Regions from separate parts of the Chryseobacterium sp. GM_Chr_2 genome, predicted to be linked through region 1. Evidence: riboswitches for the same ligand, from Rfam matches in the RefSeq annotation. Region 1 holds a riboswitch; the other holds the start of a gene.

Region 1 (8,262 bases):
AACCAGTTTTTCTTCAAATTTCCACCTTCATCATCGCCTGCCTGAAGAATTTTTGTATCGTAATCAATATGTCTCAACTGAAGATCTCCGAAGAATTCAAAATCATCAACTTTCACCAAAGCTTTTGCAAAACCGGCCACTTCATTTTTCACTGAACGATTTCTGTAATATTCATGTTCATCAATCTGCGGAAGGAAAACGCCTGTTACATTTCCAAAATGCCTTCCGTAATATTGGTTGGCAACGGCACCGAAATTCAGATCTAGATTTTCAAATTTTCCGTATAATGTGGAAACAATTCCGTAGAAATCATTATCCAGCCATTTTTTTCTGATGAAATCTGTCTTCGTTAATGTTTGTGAACCATCCACAAAATCGGGAAGATTATATTTTGAAAATTTACCGTCCTGCTTATAGTTTTCGTAATATCCTTTACCTTTCGTGTAATGCAAAGTGGTTTCTAAATTCCATTTTTCATTAAACTTCTGCTCCCAAAGCAATTGATAATGATTTTGTCTGTAATTATCTGTTTCATTATCATAAAAGCTGGAAATATTACCGTCTGCATCATAAATCGATCCGGAATAATTAAATTTTGGATTGGTTTCCCAGGTTTTTCTGTCGATTCCGTTCCAAGCCTGATAGGTTTTTTCTTTTCCACCAAAAGCCATCAAACGGATTTTCGTATTTTTCTCTTCAAACCAAGCCGTAAAATTATAGGAATGCAGGTTGGAAGATGCTCTGTCGATATATCCATCAGAATTGATGTGCGTATATCTTCCCATCACAGAAAGTCGGTTCCCCCAAAACTTCCCCGAACCAACCTCCGCAGAATATTTGTAAGTATTGAACGAACCATAACTGTCATCTGTTTTAAAGTAAAACTTATCATCAGGCTCTTTGGAGATTACATTGATGCTTGCTCCAAACGCAGAAACTCCGTTATTGGAAGTTCCGACACCTCTTTGGATAACGATTTGCGAAGCAGAGCTCGTAAGATCAGGTACATTTACAAAAAATGTCCCCTGACTTTCAGAATCATTATACGGAACACCATTCATCATCACATTAATTCCTCTTCCGGCAACTCCACGAATTCTGAAACCTGTGTATCCAACGCCATTTCCGGCATCCGAAGTTGAAATAATTGATGTTTGATTTTTAAGTAAAATAGGAAGATCCTGCCCAAGATTTTTATTATCTAAATCTTTCTGAACATTGATGATTTCTTTCGCAACAGGAAGCCTTTTGGTAAAGTTAACGGCTTCAATTTCCTTTATTTTCAAGGAATCAGTATTTTGTGCTTGTAAAAAAGCAAAAGAGCCAACGGTAAGCCCTAAAAAAAATAAACCTTTCATTCTATAAATCTTTAAAATTTAATGAATAAAAGGGGCGGATTATGATGAGTAATTAGTAATCGGTAATAAGTAATATTTGAGATTGCTCATTAATAATTACCTATTGCTCATATTTAATTTCCCTAAACGGCATTACCCGTTCCAGGTTCATTGGGTATAATCTCAGCTTGTTACAGCACCCCTTAATTCAGGCGCAAAATTACGAAAAATATATCATCAGTACAATTTAATAGGTTTTATTGTGAGAATCAATATAATAATATGTTTTTCCGTCTTTTGAAACTTCAAACATTTTCCCCAACATCCAGCTGAAATTTCGTTTAATATCATCATATTCAAATGGAATGATGATTTTGTTATTCACATCAATCACCCCAAAACGATCATTTTTTGAGGCAATAATCATCGGGTTTGAAACATCTTCACTTTCAGCAATATATAAATATTCGTACTGCGGATAAATTTGATAATCTCTGTAATCTTCAGCATTAATGAACTTCGATTTTTCAATAATTCCGTAAAAACCATTCTTAACGTATGCCTGAAACGGCTGATATTTAAACTCTTTAGGACATTTTCCTAAATCTGAATCTTTAAATTGATACACTCTTTTGCCTTTCTGATCAATTCGATAAGAAATCATATCTTTTTCTACCGTTGCATACTCTTTGGTTCCGAACTTTCTTATTTTTTCGTTGGGTGAATTCAGTAGATTGCAATCTTCATAAAAAAATACAGCAATATGATATTCAGGCTGAATGATAAATTTGCCTTTTTGACTAACATATCCGAATTTCCCATCTTTCTTTTTCGGAATTAAAACAGGAATTCCTTCATTCAAAACCACCAAATCAGGATTCGGCTGAGCTACCACATCTGTCTTTTTAACAACAGTTTTTGCAACCTTTTTTACAGGAAGCTTCTTGGCCACCTTGGTTTGGCAAAAAACAGATATCGAAATAAAAAGACATAAAAAATGAACCGTAATTTTCATAATCATCATTTGGCAGCAAAAATAAGATTAAAAATAGAAAATATAAAATTCATATTTATAAAGAATCTAAATAATATCCCTCGCATAAAATACTAAAAATTCGTAATTTTGGGAACATTTTTAATTGTTTGATAATCTAAAGCGTTTTTAGAGATACAACTTTTGATATGGATATGATCAAAAAATTTTACAAACGTTACTCAAAGAGTGCTTTGGCGGCTTTAGAAATTATACATGAGCCCCTTACACTTTCAAAAAAGTCCTTTACTTTCATCTTTGGGACAAAGCATTATCTTACTTATTTAAGAAAAAGTGCAAAATATAGTACCGGCTTTACTTTCTTCCGTTTTGTAAGTCGATATACCAATTCGGGAAATTGCCATATGCACTATAATTTTATTAATTTACCTTAAAAATTTGAAAGACTTCTATTATGAATATTTATAAGGATTACATCAACGAAATTGAAGAAAGAAAAACCCAGGGGCTACATCCAAAGCCAATTGACGGTGCCGATTTATTAAGCGAGATCATCGCACAAATTAAAGATACAGCCAATGAATACAGAGCTGATTCTCTTAAATTTTTTATTTATAACACGCTACCTGGAACTACAAGTGCGGCTGGTGTAAAAGCTAAGTTTTTAAAAGAAATCATTCTTGGTGAATCTATAGTAGAAGAAATTACTCCGGCTTTCGCTTTTGAATTGTTGTCTCACATGAAAGGAGGCCCATCTATCGAAGTTTTGCTTGATTTAGCTTTAGGAAACGATGAAGCAATAGCAAAACAGGCGGCTGAAGTGCTTAAAACTCAGGTTTTCTTATATGATGCAGATACCGCTCGCTTGAAAGAAGCTTATGAAGCAGGAAACGAAATCGCTAAAGATATTTTGGAAAGCTACGCAAAAGCAGAGTTTTTCACTAAACTTCCAGAGGTAGCTGAAGAAATTAAAATCGTTACTTACATTGCTGCTGAAGGTGATATTTCAACCGACTTATTATCTCCGGGAAATCAGGCGCACTCTCGTTCTGACCGTGAGCTGCACGGACAATGTATGATGTCTCCTGCTCAACAGGAAGAAATAAAAGCTTTACAGGCTCAACATCCTGATGCAAGTGTGATGTTGATCGCAGAAAAAGGAACAATGGGAGTTGGTTCTTCTCGTATGTCTGGTGTAAATAACGTTGCACTTTGGACAGGGAAACAAGCAAGCCCTTACGTACCTTTTGTAAACATCGCTCCGATTGTAGCGGGAACTAACGGTATTTCTCCAATTTTCCTAACAACTGTTGACGTAACCGGAGGTATCGGAATCGACCTTCAAAACTGGGTTAAGAAAACAGACGAAAACGGACATCCTGTTCGTAACGAAAATGGCGACATCGTTTTAGAAGAGAAATATTCTGTTGCTACAGGAACTGTTTTAACGATCAATACCAAAGAGAAAAAATTATACAACGGAGAAACTGAATTGAAAGATATTTCAAAATCATTTACTCCTCAAAAATTAGAATTTATCAAAGCCGGTGGTTCTTACGCTATCGTTTTTGGTAAAAAAATTCAAACTTTTGCTGCTAAAACTTTAGGAATTACAGCTCCTCTAGTTTTCGCTCCTTCAAAAGAGATTTCTATCGAAGGACAAGGACTTACTGCCGTTGAAAAAATCTTCAACAGAAATGCAGTGGGTGTAACTGAAGGTAAATTATTACACGCAGGTTCGGACGTTCGTGTTGAAGTAAACATTGTTGGTTCTCAGGATACGACAGGTTTGATGACTTCTCAGGAGTTGGAATCTATGGCCGCAACAGTAATTTCTCCAATTGTTGATGGAGCTTATCAGTCAGGATGTCACACTGCTTCAGTTTGGGATAAAAAAGCGCAGGCAAACATCCCTAAATTAATGAAATTCATGAACGATTTCGGAGTAATCACAGCACGTGACCCGAAAGGTGAATACCATGCAATGACAGACGTTATTCACAAAGTTCTTAACGATATTACGGTCGACGAATGGGCAATTATCATCGGAGGTGACTCTCACACAAGAATGTCTAAAGGGGTGGCTTTCGGAGCTGACTCCGGAACGGTAGCTTTGGCTTTGGCAACAGGTGAAGCTTCAATGCCGATTCCAGAATCTGTGAAAGTGACTTTCAAAGGTGAAATGAAAGAGCATATGGATTTCCGTGATGTCGTTCACGCAACTCAGGCTCAGATGTTGAAGCAATTTGACGGAGAGAATGTTTTCCAAGGTAGAATTATCGAGGTTCACATCGGAACTCTTCCGGCTGACCAGGCATTTACATTCACAGACTGGACTGCAGAAATGAAAGCTAAAGCTTCAATTTGTATTTCTGAAGACGATACTTTGATCGAATCATTGGAAATTGCAAAAAGCAGAATCCAGATTATGATCGACAAAGGAATGGATAATCACAATCACGTTCTTCAAGGATTAATCAACAAAGCAAACAAGCGAATCGAGGAAATTAAGTGTGGTGATAAACCTGCTTTAACTCCGGATGCTAATGCTAAATATTACGCTGAAGTTGTTGTAGATCTAGATGTAATCGTTGAGCCAATGATTGCTGACCCAGACGTAAACAACGACGATGTTTCTAAAAGATATACGCACGATACGATCAGAGATCTTACTTTCTACGGAGGTGAGAAAAAAGTTGATCTTGGTTTCGTAGGTTCTTGTATGGTTCACAAAGGTGACTTGAAGATCGTTTCTCAGATGTTGAAAAACCTTGAAAAACAAAATGGTAAAGTAGAATTCCAGGCTCCTTTGGTAGTTGCGGCTCCTACTTATAACATCATTGACGAATTAAAAGCGGAAGGTGACTGGGAATTATTAGAGAAATATTCAGGTTTTGAGTTCAACGATGCAGCGCCAAAAGGTGAAGCTCGCACTCAATATGAAAACATGATGTATCTTGAGCGTCCGGGATGTAACCTTTGTATGGGTAACCAGGAAAAAGCAGAGAAAGGAGATACTGTTTTGGCAACTTCTACGCGTCTTTTCCAAGGAAGAGTTGTGGAAGATTCTGAACGTAAAAAAGGTGAATCTTTATTGGCTTCTACTCCTGTTGTTGTTCTTTCTGCGATTATCGGAAGAATCCCTAGCATTGAAGAATACAAAGCAGCTGTTGAAGGTATTGATTTAACTACTTTCGTTCCGTCTATCAAAGAATTGGTAACTGTTGGTCATTAATTGATTTTGAATTAAAGTCGAAAGGCTTTTTTAAATTAAATATAAAAAAGAAAGGTTTTAAGTCCAATGGATTTAAAATCTTTCTTTTTTTATGGAATCAACTCAAAAATTAATAAGATTGTGAAAAGTTGATCGTCATATTCTTTCTAATCTTTTATCAATTTAATGGTTGAGATTCCTTTTTCAGATTGAACCGTCACGATAAATACTCCCGAATCCGATGATACCACTTCAGCTTGGTTTTTTCCTTTCCCAGAGGCTATTTTTACACCTAACATATTATGAATGGTATAAGTAAACAATCCTTCTGCCTTAATTGTAAAAGTTTGACCAGCAGGATTCGGATAAATCACTGCATTAGCTGATAGAACCTTTTGAGATGAATTTGCTCCCGCAATAACTACATTTGGCTTTGTTTGTGCTGCCATATCTACCCCTAAATAAAAGCTTGGATGAGGAGGCTGGTTGTAAGCTGAATTTTGCCACGCAATAGCCGTTCTGTACTGAGTATCGTGCATCAAAGTATATAATTTATGGGTTGTGGCAATATTAGTGGTGTAAATTCTTACAGAAGAATTATCTTCCTTACGAAATATCACTTCTTCTCGCCAATCACCAAAAATATCTGCACTTAAACATGGGGTAGCTTTTGTGGTGTTGTTTGATGAATATCCTGTAGCAGTAAGTATATTAACGGTTTTTCCATTGATATAATCCCATTTATCTATTTTATTCGAATCTAATAATTCACGGTTCAAATCACCATCCCACCAGATAGAAAAATTTTGTGTCGGTTTTTTATTGCTGATTAGATTTCCTTTGCAATCCATCAAATAGTTTACGCCATTTGCACTTCCAAAACATTCATAACCTTTGTAACGTGGGTCAATATCTGCAGCATTACAACGTCCTATGTCTCCAGTTGAAGGTATTCCCCATAATGTAGCTCCTGTTTTTGCATCTAAAAAAACCAAACCATTCGTTTTATATTTAGCAGGTTCTTCTAAACACTGCCATATTTCCATTCCAGGACGATCCGGATCCATATCAGTCATATGTAAAGCATCCCCATGCCCTAATGTGTTTGCGAATAACTTTCCGCCGTTATCATCTATTGCACTGGAACCATTGAATATTTCATCTTTACCATCACCATCCACATCGCCTATGGTCATTTGATGATTTCCCATTCCTGCATAAGCCGAATTTCCTGAGGTATTGCTATCAAAGATCCATCGCTGTGAAAGTGTATTATTTCTCCAGTCCCAAGCCACACGCACAAGCCTTGTATAATAACCTCGTCCCATTATTAAACTTGGTTTTTCTCCATCAAGATAAGCCACCGCTGCAACAAATCGGTCTACGCGATTACCATAACTATCTCCCCAACTTGAAACTGTTCCACGTGCCGGCAAATAATTGGTTGAAGACATGGCCTTGCCTGTTAATCCATTAAAAACGGTTAAAAATTCCGGCCCAGACAAGACATATCCATTTGAATTTCTATAATCTGCATTAGCATCTCCAATAATGACTCCTGTTCCATCTTTAGTTCCGTCGGCAGTTTTACATGCAATTTCTGCTTTACCGTCGGAATCTAAATCATAAACCACAAATTGTGTATAATGCGCCCCGGCTCGAATATTTTTTCCTAAATCTATTCTCCAGAGACGTGTTCCGTCCAAACGATAACAATCAATATAAACATTACCCGTGTAACCTGATTGCGAATTGTCTTTACTATTGGAAGGATCCCATTTTACAAACAGTTCGTATTGCCCGTCTCCATCTACATCACCAACACTGCAATCGTTTACACTATAAGTATAGGCAACGTTGTCCGGAGTTGTACCCCCAGCCGGTATTTGCATAGGAATATCCAAATATTGATTCGCCCAAACAGTAGCAGATTCCGATGCAGGCTGCTCTACACCATTCACGATGGCACGAACGGTATAAGTTCCGTTGGTCGTAATATTATGATTAAAATTTGTAGTAGTTGTAAAAGGGCTTCCTGCTACTTTTACATTATTAAAATACAGGTTATAACTTGTATCGGGTTCTTCAGTCCCCAGCATTCTCCAGCCTACATAAACCTGATTGGCATTTAATCGCATTGCTACCAGCCCCCTATTGAGTTTTTCGACTTTTCGCTGTGCATTCATTTGTGAGGCTACTCCGAAGAGCAATAAAAACAACAGGCCTGATTTCCGAATTATATCGGCAATAGCAGGTCTAAAATTTACATACGGTTTTAGTTTTTTTTTGTTCATGATATTAATATTTGTTGTTTGGTATTTTTTGCTAGAATAAATTAAAGCAAATACAATTCACTAATAAGTGACTATAATTATATGTAAATCTACCAAAAAAACTATTTTCAACTATAATTAAAAAACAAAAAATACACAACAAAATGTAATTATATTACAACAACAACCACCTTATCATTGAAATATCATTAATCAAAAACATGGAATGAAACCATTAACACATAAGAAAGCAGCCATCACAGAGGTACTTTATCATTTAAAAATACCTGCTAAAAATATATTTCAGTTGTTTTAAAGAGTTAAAGAAATACATGATAGTTATATTTAATGATAAAGAAATATTTCCTTTTTTTAGAACGATTCCATTTAAGCCTCTCAGGAATTATTTTGATGTAAATCAACATCTAAAGTTTTATTTTTCCT
Region 2 (8,262 bases), on a different contig from region 1:
ATCAGAATTTCTGCAATTTTGCTAGATTTTTCATTTAATTCATGATATGAAATTCCCATTCCTGAGAAAATTAAAGCGGTTTTGTCAGGATATTTTTTTACTTGATCTTCAAATAGCTGAATGAAGGTTTTGGGTGTTTCAAAAATCTCGATGAATTCATTTTTATCATTTTTGATAACAGAATAAATATCAATACTTCCAATATTTTGATCAGGAAATTCTGAGACGGATTCTAAAATATATTGAAAAGCTCTTGCCATCTCGGCAATTGTTTTTTGTTTAAATAAAACATCAGAATAGTCAATATTGAATATAAGCTTTTGATGAATTGGAAAGGCTTCAAATTGAAGATCAAATTTAGCTTTTCCATTAAAAATCCATTCAACCTCAGAAGAATTTATAGGATCTGAATTTTCTGTTTCTTCAACAGGATTTTGTAGCACAAAAACATGTTGAAATAACGGATTATGCCCTGTGAAACGATCTTTTACAACATGGCTGATAATCGTTTCCAAAGGAATGCTTTCATTTTGGAAAATATCGGAAATCATTTCTCTGTTCAGTTTTAATAAATCTAAAAATGTCGGATTTCCTTCAATTTTTAAACGAATCGGAAGCATATTGGCAAAATATCCGATGGTTTTATCAAACTGATGTGGGCGATTGGCGGAAGGACTGCCGATACAAATATCAGATTGGCCACTGTAATATTGTATTAGCAAACCAAAAGCAGAAAGTAGGGTAGTGTATAAAGTAGTTGAGTTTTCTGTTGAAATTTTTCGAAGTTTTGTTGTTAAATGTTCATCAAGTTCAAAACAAAACTGCTTTCCGGAATCTGAATGTGATTGTTGTTTTTTAAAATCTTGGGCAATCTGTAAAACCGGAACATTATCAAGATAATTTTTCCAAAAAATTATCCCGTTTTCTTGATTTTGCTGTGATTGCCATTGGATATATTTTTGATAATTTATAAGATTGAATGATTCACAGTTTTCTTGGCTTTGGCTGTAAATCGTATTTATTTCATCAATAATTAAAGGCATTGTCCAACCATCTGTAACGATATGATGAACTATTAAAAATAATGAGTGGGGCTGATTGTTTTCATAAATTACATAAGCCCGAAGCATATAATCTCTTCGCAGATCAAACGGAATCTGCAATATTTCCTGAAGATCTTCACTTTGATGAAGTGTTTGTAGCAGCCAGTTGTTTTCGCTAAGTTCAATAGTGGTTGGCTGAGGATTTTTATCATCAATAATAGTTCTTAAAACAACATGTTTTTTAAGAAGTTTCTGAATAGAAGATCCGAGTTTTGCTATATTGGTATGTTTGTTTAGCGGATATAATGCTCCTACATTGTAAGTTGTACTACCATGAAGTTGATCTAGAAACCAGAGGCTTTGCTGTTGGACTGAAAGTTGAGGTTGTTTGTCTTCCGAAAGGGAAAATTTTTCATTATTTGGAGTAAAATCATGATTGTGAATATAATTTTCTAGTTCATTAATTGTTGGATATAAAAAAAGGTCGGAAGTCTGTAAAGGGTACTGAAGCTCTTTTCTGATCTTTGAAATTAACTTATAAGCTAAAATAGAATTTCCTCCAAATTTGAAAAAATTATCATCAATTCCTATCACTTTCATTTTTAAAACTTCACTAAAAACAAGAGCTAATTGTTGTTGAGTTTCAGTTTTTGGTGCCGTGAAATTTTTTCGCTTTTCTTCTTGTATTTCTAAATTTTTTAAAATGTACTTATCTACTTTTCCGTTAGCAGTGAGCGGAAAATTATCAATTTCGATAAACTTTGATGGAATCATGTATGAAGGTAGTTTTTCAAACAAATAGCTTCGAAGATCTTCAGGAAACGTTTCTTTTTCTTTACTATTTTTATAAAAACAGATCATTTGTTTTTCATTACATTCTTCCTGAATAATTATCACACAGTTCTCAACGAGATAAGCGCGTTTTATAGTTTCCTCAATTTCTGCAGGCTCTACTCTAAATCCTCTTATTTTCACTTGCTGGTCGGCTCTTCCTACAAATTCTATGGTATCATCTTCCAGCCTTCGCACAAGATCTCCGGTTTTGTAAATTCTTGCAGGTTTGCCATCGGGATCTGTTGTTTGCAAAAACCTTTCTATTGTAAGTTCCGGTTGATTGTAGTATCCTCTGGAAACCTGAATTCCTCCGATATACAATTCACCAACTTCATTTACAGGTAAAATCTTCATTTCTTCATCTAAAACATAAAAATCTACGTTATTCAAAGGTTTTCCAATGGTATTTAAAGGGTGCTCTTCATCAAATTTAAAAGTGCAAGCTACAACCGTTGTTTCAGTAGGGCCATACATATTGATGAGTTCTACCTTTTTTTTCCAAGCTTCAATGACATTGGCAATTGGAGCTTCACCTCCCGTGAAAATTTTGCGTAGATTTCCGATAGATTGATCTGTAGGCAAAGTGGCCAAGATAGAAACAGGAAGATAGGGAAGAACAGAAATATTATTTTTTCGGATATAATCAAGAAGCGCTTCTCCCACAATTCTATTATCTGGATAGAGAAAGGTAGTAATTCCTAAAGATAAAGGAACCCATAGATCGAGAACGATTCCGTCAAAATTCGAAGAAGAAATATTCAGGGCGCTATCATTTTTTTGTGGAGCCAATATCTCGCCAAAATATCTCACAAAGTTTCCTAAGCCCTTATGTTCTGCCATTACCGCCTTAGGAATTCCGGTGCTTCCTGAGGTATATGCAAGATATGCCAGGCCATTGGAAATATCGGGATAAAAATTTTGGCTTGGCATTTTCTCAATTTCTTTTTGATGCTCATCGATAAGAATAATTTCGCCTTTATAAAATTTGAATTTTTCTGAATATTTTTTTGTGGTGATCAGAATGGGGCTGTCGGTATCATTCAAAATATGCTGCAATCGATGATCCGGATATAAAGGATCTATAGAAACGTAAGCTCCTCCGGCTTTCCAGATTGATAGCATGGCAATTACTCTGTCAATAGATTGATTCAGACAGAAACAAAGAGGAACATCTGTAAATACACCTCTCTTTTTCAAATAATTAGACAACTGATTAGATTTAATACCTAGCTGGGCGAATGTGATCGCTGAGTTTTCATACACTAATGCTGTTTTTTGGGGATTAAGTTCTACAGCATCCTCGATTAACGATAAAACGTCTGTGTCTTTTGTTAACATTTTGTTGCGATTTGGTTGGTTAGTTTTAAATTTTTTTAATGAAAGTAAATTTATATAAAAAAAATAATTAATTTCACATATTGTTGAATTTTTAGTATCAATAATTATTAATATGAAAAAACTACCGAAAAAACCAGAACTCTCATTTAAGATGTATGAATTGATCAGCGGCTATTGGATCGCCTGCTGTATTCATTCTGTTGCACAACTAGACATTGCTGAAAAATTACTTAGCGGTTCTAAAAGTTTAGAAGAATTGGCCAAGGAAACCAATTCTGATAAACAATCTCTTTACCGTTTGCTTCGTGCGGTTACCAGCGTCGGGATTTTTGAAGAAAAAAATGATGGTACTTTTGTACTGAATGATTTCGGGGGCACTTTACTGTCGGATGTCCCAGGATCAGTAAAACCTTGGGCACTCGCAAATTTAGGAGAGCATTACAAAGCTTTTGGAAATCTTACTTACGGTGTAAAAACCGGAAAGGTACCTTTTGACGATGCATATGGAATTCCGGTATGGGAATATTATAAGCAAAATCCTGAAGCTGGAGCTAATTTAGCAAAAGCAATGGCGGGAATGTCTGGTGCAGTTTTAAAAGCGATTATTGATGTTTATGATTTCAAGCCCCATAAGAAGATTACAGATATTGGCGGTGGAAATGGAGCGCTACTATTTGCCGTCTTGGACACAGCACCAGATAGCGTCGGGATTGTTTTTGATCAGCCTTATGTAGTGGAACAAACCGTTAATTTAATTCCACCCGACATAAAACACAGATGTAGGGTAATGGGAGGTAGTTTTTTCGAAGAACTTCCTGCTGATCAGGATCTTTATATGACAAAATGGGTAATACATGATTGGAACGATGAAGAATCAATCAGAATTTTAAAAAATATTTATAAAGCAATGCCTGTCGGAAGTAAATTATTAATCATAGATTCTGTAATTCCTGATGATTCTGAAAATAAACCTCATGCCGGTAAGTTGTTGGATATTAATATAATGGCTATGACAACCGGAAAAGAGAGAACTCTAAGTGAATTTAAATATCTTGTTGAGCAATCTGGGCTTACTTTTAAAAAGTTAATTCAAACTAATACAGAAATTTCTAGCATTGTAGAATGTGAAAAAGTATAGATATGTTTAAAATTACCATATTTTATCCTGTGAAACACAATGATTGGTTTGACATGGAATACTATACCGAAAAGCATTTAGCTTTATCAAAATCTGTTTTTGGAAATTATTTGAAAGGGATCGGAATTGAGAAATCCGAATCTTCCGATTCTGTTTACAAAGTTATTGGACATCTTTTTTTCGAAGAAATCGAGCATTTTTACAATTGTTTTTTGCCTAATAAAACAATCCTTGAAGAAGACGCTGTACACTATACGAATGTAAAAGCTGTCATTCAAATCAGTAAAGTAATAGTTTGGCAGAACTTCACTTAAATTTAAATTAACTTTATTACTCTAATGGCTTCTGAAATACAAATCTAAATATTTTCAGAAGCTATTTTTATTATTTCAGCTAAATTATGATCATTGATTTTTTATTCTCAGAAAAAAGCATCAACTTTGATCCCTCAATGGGGGGGTGCTTGTTTTAGCGGCTGAGATGATACCCGGGAACTGGCTTCCACACCTGATTCGGGTAATGCCGACGTAGGGATTTTGATTTATCATCTCATCATTTAATTTATATAAGTTAATTTGATGCAGGACATTTTACAACAAACAACCTGGGCAGAATGGTTCGGGGTTTTATTTTCGGTAGTGCAGGTTTTATTGGCTCGAAAAAACAATTCAAACAATTATCTTTTTGGGATCGCAGGAATTTTGCTGACACTTTATGTTATGATTGTGTCGAGATTGTATGCAGAATTTACTTTAAATCTCTATTACCTCGTAATGAGCATTTACGGATGGTTATATTGGAAATTTGGAAAACAGCATAAAGAAACTGCCATTTCCTCAACCACAAATTCGGAAAAACTGATTTCTGTAGGAATTGTAGTGGCAACTTTTGGAATTTTCTGGTTTTTTCTGACGCACTATACAGATTCTGATGTGCCGATTTGGGATTCATTAGTGAGCGCTTTTGCGTGGGCTGGAATGTGGCTGATGGCAAGACGAAAAATTGAAAACTGGATTTTACTGAATATCAGCAATATTATTTCAATTCCGTTGATGATTCACAAAGATTTGTATCTCTATGCGGTTTTGACGGCTTTTTTATTTATCGTCGCGGTTTCAGCTTATATGGAATGGAGAAAAATTTTAAATCAAAAGAAAGTTGATGCTTACAGTTAGTGAAATCAGAAGAGAAATGTTAGGAGTCACAAAAGTTTCGGATTCAATAATAAATTGTATCCACGAACAAAGGTTGCTTCAGGTTTGGGTTCCGAAAATATATGGCGGTTTAGGCTATCGTTTTGGGGAAGGTTTATCTTTATTATTTGAATGGGCAAAAACAGACGGAAGCTTAGGCTGGATGCTCACTTTATGCGCTGGAGCCAATTTTTTTTCAAGAAACTTAAAGCCAACTATTGCTAAAGAACTTTTCAGTAATTCTAAAACCTGCTTCGGAGGAAGCGGAATGATCGACGGAACCGCAGAAAAACAAGATGACGGAATTTATCTAATCAACGGACTTTGGCATTTTGCAACGGGCGCGCCACATTTAAGTCATTTTACTTTAAATGCAAAACTTACAGAAAACGGACAGTCAATTTTGGATGAAAATAGTGAAGAAATTATCCGATCATTTATTATTTCTAAAAATGATGCTGAAATTATTCCCACCTGGAAATCGATGGGGATGAAAGCTACCGGAACGTATTCTTTTAAGGTAAATAATGTGAAAGTTTCGGAAGAGTATAGTTTTATTTATGATGAATTTTTCACCAATGATGCTTTAGACAGGATTCCGTTTAGAATTTTTGCGGATCTTACTTTATTGGTTAATTATTTAGGTATAGCGTCACATTTTTTAGAAGAAGCGAATGTTATCAGACCAAATCTTAATTTAGATCCGTTTCATAATTTAATTAAAGAAAAACTACAGAAAACGTTGAATTTTGCTGATGATATTGAATTCACTTTAAACAATTCAGAGATAATTTCTTCTGAAAAGCAATCCGAAATTCATCAATTTGGAACTTTTGTAGTGGAAGATTTATCGCATAAAATTCTTCAAATCTATATTCAGTTAGGAATAAAAGCAACGCATACAGATTCTGCGATTTATCAGATTTTTAGTGATTTTTTTACCGCGACAATGCATTCTAATTTCAGACCTGCTTTGGAAGATGGTGAATTTCCTGTTTTAAACGGTTAAAAATTTACTTTTAATTCAGTAAAATTTATTCGACATATAATTTCAGTAAAAGCTTTCTATCAGGAAGCTTTTGTTATTTTGATGTGTTTTAAAATTCATTTACAAACGACTACAAATGGATTTAAATAGTTTACAACCGACTTTAATTTTACTGTTCAACAATCTTTGCATCAGAGATTTGAGAAAACGGTGAGCGTCTCTTATCTGAGTAATAATCTTAAAAAAACAGAAATTATGTCACTAAGAAATTCGGTATCCCTTATTGGGTTCACAGGTAAAGAAGTTGAAATGATCAGCTTTGAAAATGGTAATGTAAAGGCAAATGTATCTTTAGCAACCAACGATCATTATATCAATGCAAAAGGTGAAAAGGTTGAGGAAACGCAATGGCATTCGCTGGTTGCATTTGGTAAAACGGCGGAGATTTTTCAAAAATATGTCACAAAAGGAAAAGAAATTGCGATTGAAGGAAAATTGATGTATCGTTCATATGATGACAAAGATGGCGTAAAACGATATATAACAGAAATAAAAGTAGATGAAATTCTATTGTTAGGCGGAAAATAAAGGGTAAAAACACAAACCATGAAAGTACAAATTTTTAAAATTCGATTAGGTGAAGAATTTCTTCATCTTGATCAGAAAATGCTTGACGATTTTTTACAATCACACGAAATTCTGAATGTAGAAACAGCATTTGTAAATGATGAAAACTATTGGTCTGTAATTTTATACTTTGGAGAAACCAAATCACCTCAACATACGGTAAAAGATTCAAAAACAAATAAATACTCTGCCGAAAGTGAAGAATTGTCTTTTGATGAACTTAAAATTTTAGAAGCCTTAAAATCTTGGCGTTCAGATAGAGCGAAAGAGCAAAATTTGCCAATTTATTTTGTTGCAACCAATAAAGAGTTGATTTCCGTTGCAAAATATAAACCAGCCAAAAAAGAAGAATTATTAGATATAAAAGGATTTGGTAAACACAAAATAGAAAATTATGGTATGGAAATAATAAATATATTAGAAAATATTTGAATAGTTTAACAAAAATTAACTATATTCGTAAATATTTATAAAAACAACCAAGGACACAAGTGCTGAAAAACATACCGAAGCCATAGAATTAATTTTCTATGGTTTTTTTATTTAGATTAAAAGTCCTTTCAATTCACTATTTTTGCAGTCTTATCAATTATTAATTATCATTTATTACAATATAATGAAGCCAAGTTTAGCAAAAGGGACGAGAGATTTTACGGCATTAGAAGTTTCAAGAAGAAGATTTATTATCAATATTTTACAGAAAAATTTTGAACTATTCGGATTTCAACCATTAGAAACACCTAGTTTTGAAAATCTTTCAACATTAACAGGAAAATACGGAGAAGAAGGAGATCGATTGATCTTCAAAATCTTAAATTCAAGTATTAATGAAGCTAAAGAAGAGAAAAAAAATCAGATGCTCAATGATTTTCAAAAAGCTTTAGATAAGCCATTTAGCTCAGATAATTTAACAGATAAAGCTCTTCGTTACGACCTTACTGTGCCTTTTGCGAGGTTTGTGGCGATGAATCATGGTCAATTAACATTTCCATATAAACGTTATCAAATTCAACCGGTTTGGAGAGCAGATCGTCCTCAGAAAGGGAGATTCAGAGAGTTTTATCAATGTGATGCCGATGTTGTGGGTAGCGAAAGTCTTTT

The links. Region 1 has a riboswitch for thiamine pyrophosphate ahead of OXQ85_RS11220 (TonB-dependent receptor). Riboswitches for the same ligand answer to the same signal wherever they lie in the genome.
Region 2: linked by a shared signal. The riboswitch ahead of pnuC (nicotinamide riboside transporter PnuC) and the one ahead of OXQ85_RS11220 (TonB-dependent receptor) in region 1 are both predicted to bind thiamine pyrophosphate.

Annotation. Positions count from the first base shown of each region.
Region 1 is NZ_JALNUD010000006.1:86,985-95,246, forward strand. Features, by position in the region: gene OXQ85_RS11220 (TonB-dependent receptor) at 1-1,358, opposite strand, end outside; TPP riboswitch at 1,462-1,551, opposite strand; gene OXQ85_RS11225 (WG repeat-containing protein) at 1,585-2,352, opposite strand; gene OXQ85_RS11230 (bifunctional aconitate hydratase 2/2-methylisocitrate dehydratase) at 2,786-5,566, shown strand; gene OXQ85_RS11235 (T9SS type A sorting domain-containing protein) at 5,713-7,839, opposite strand.
Region 2 is NZ_JALNUD010000003.1:30,273-38,534, forward strand. Features, by position in the region: gene OXQ85_RS05690 (non-ribosomal peptide synthetase) at 1-3,215, opposite strand, end outside; gene OXQ85_RS05695 (methyltransferase) at 3,328-4,353, shown strand; gene OXQ85_RS05700 (EthD family reductase) at 4,356-4,667, shown strand; TPP riboswitch at 4,798-4,904, shown strand; gene pnuC (nicotinamide riboside transporter PnuC) at 4,929-5,528, shown strand; gene OXQ85_RS05710 (hypothetical protein) at 5,515-6,555, shown strand; gene ssb (single-stranded DNA-binding protein) at 6,790-7,122, shown strand; gene OXQ85_RS05720 (HRDC domain-containing protein) at 7,141-7,593, shown strand; gene hisS (histidine--tRNA ligase) at 7,778-8,262, shown strand, end outside.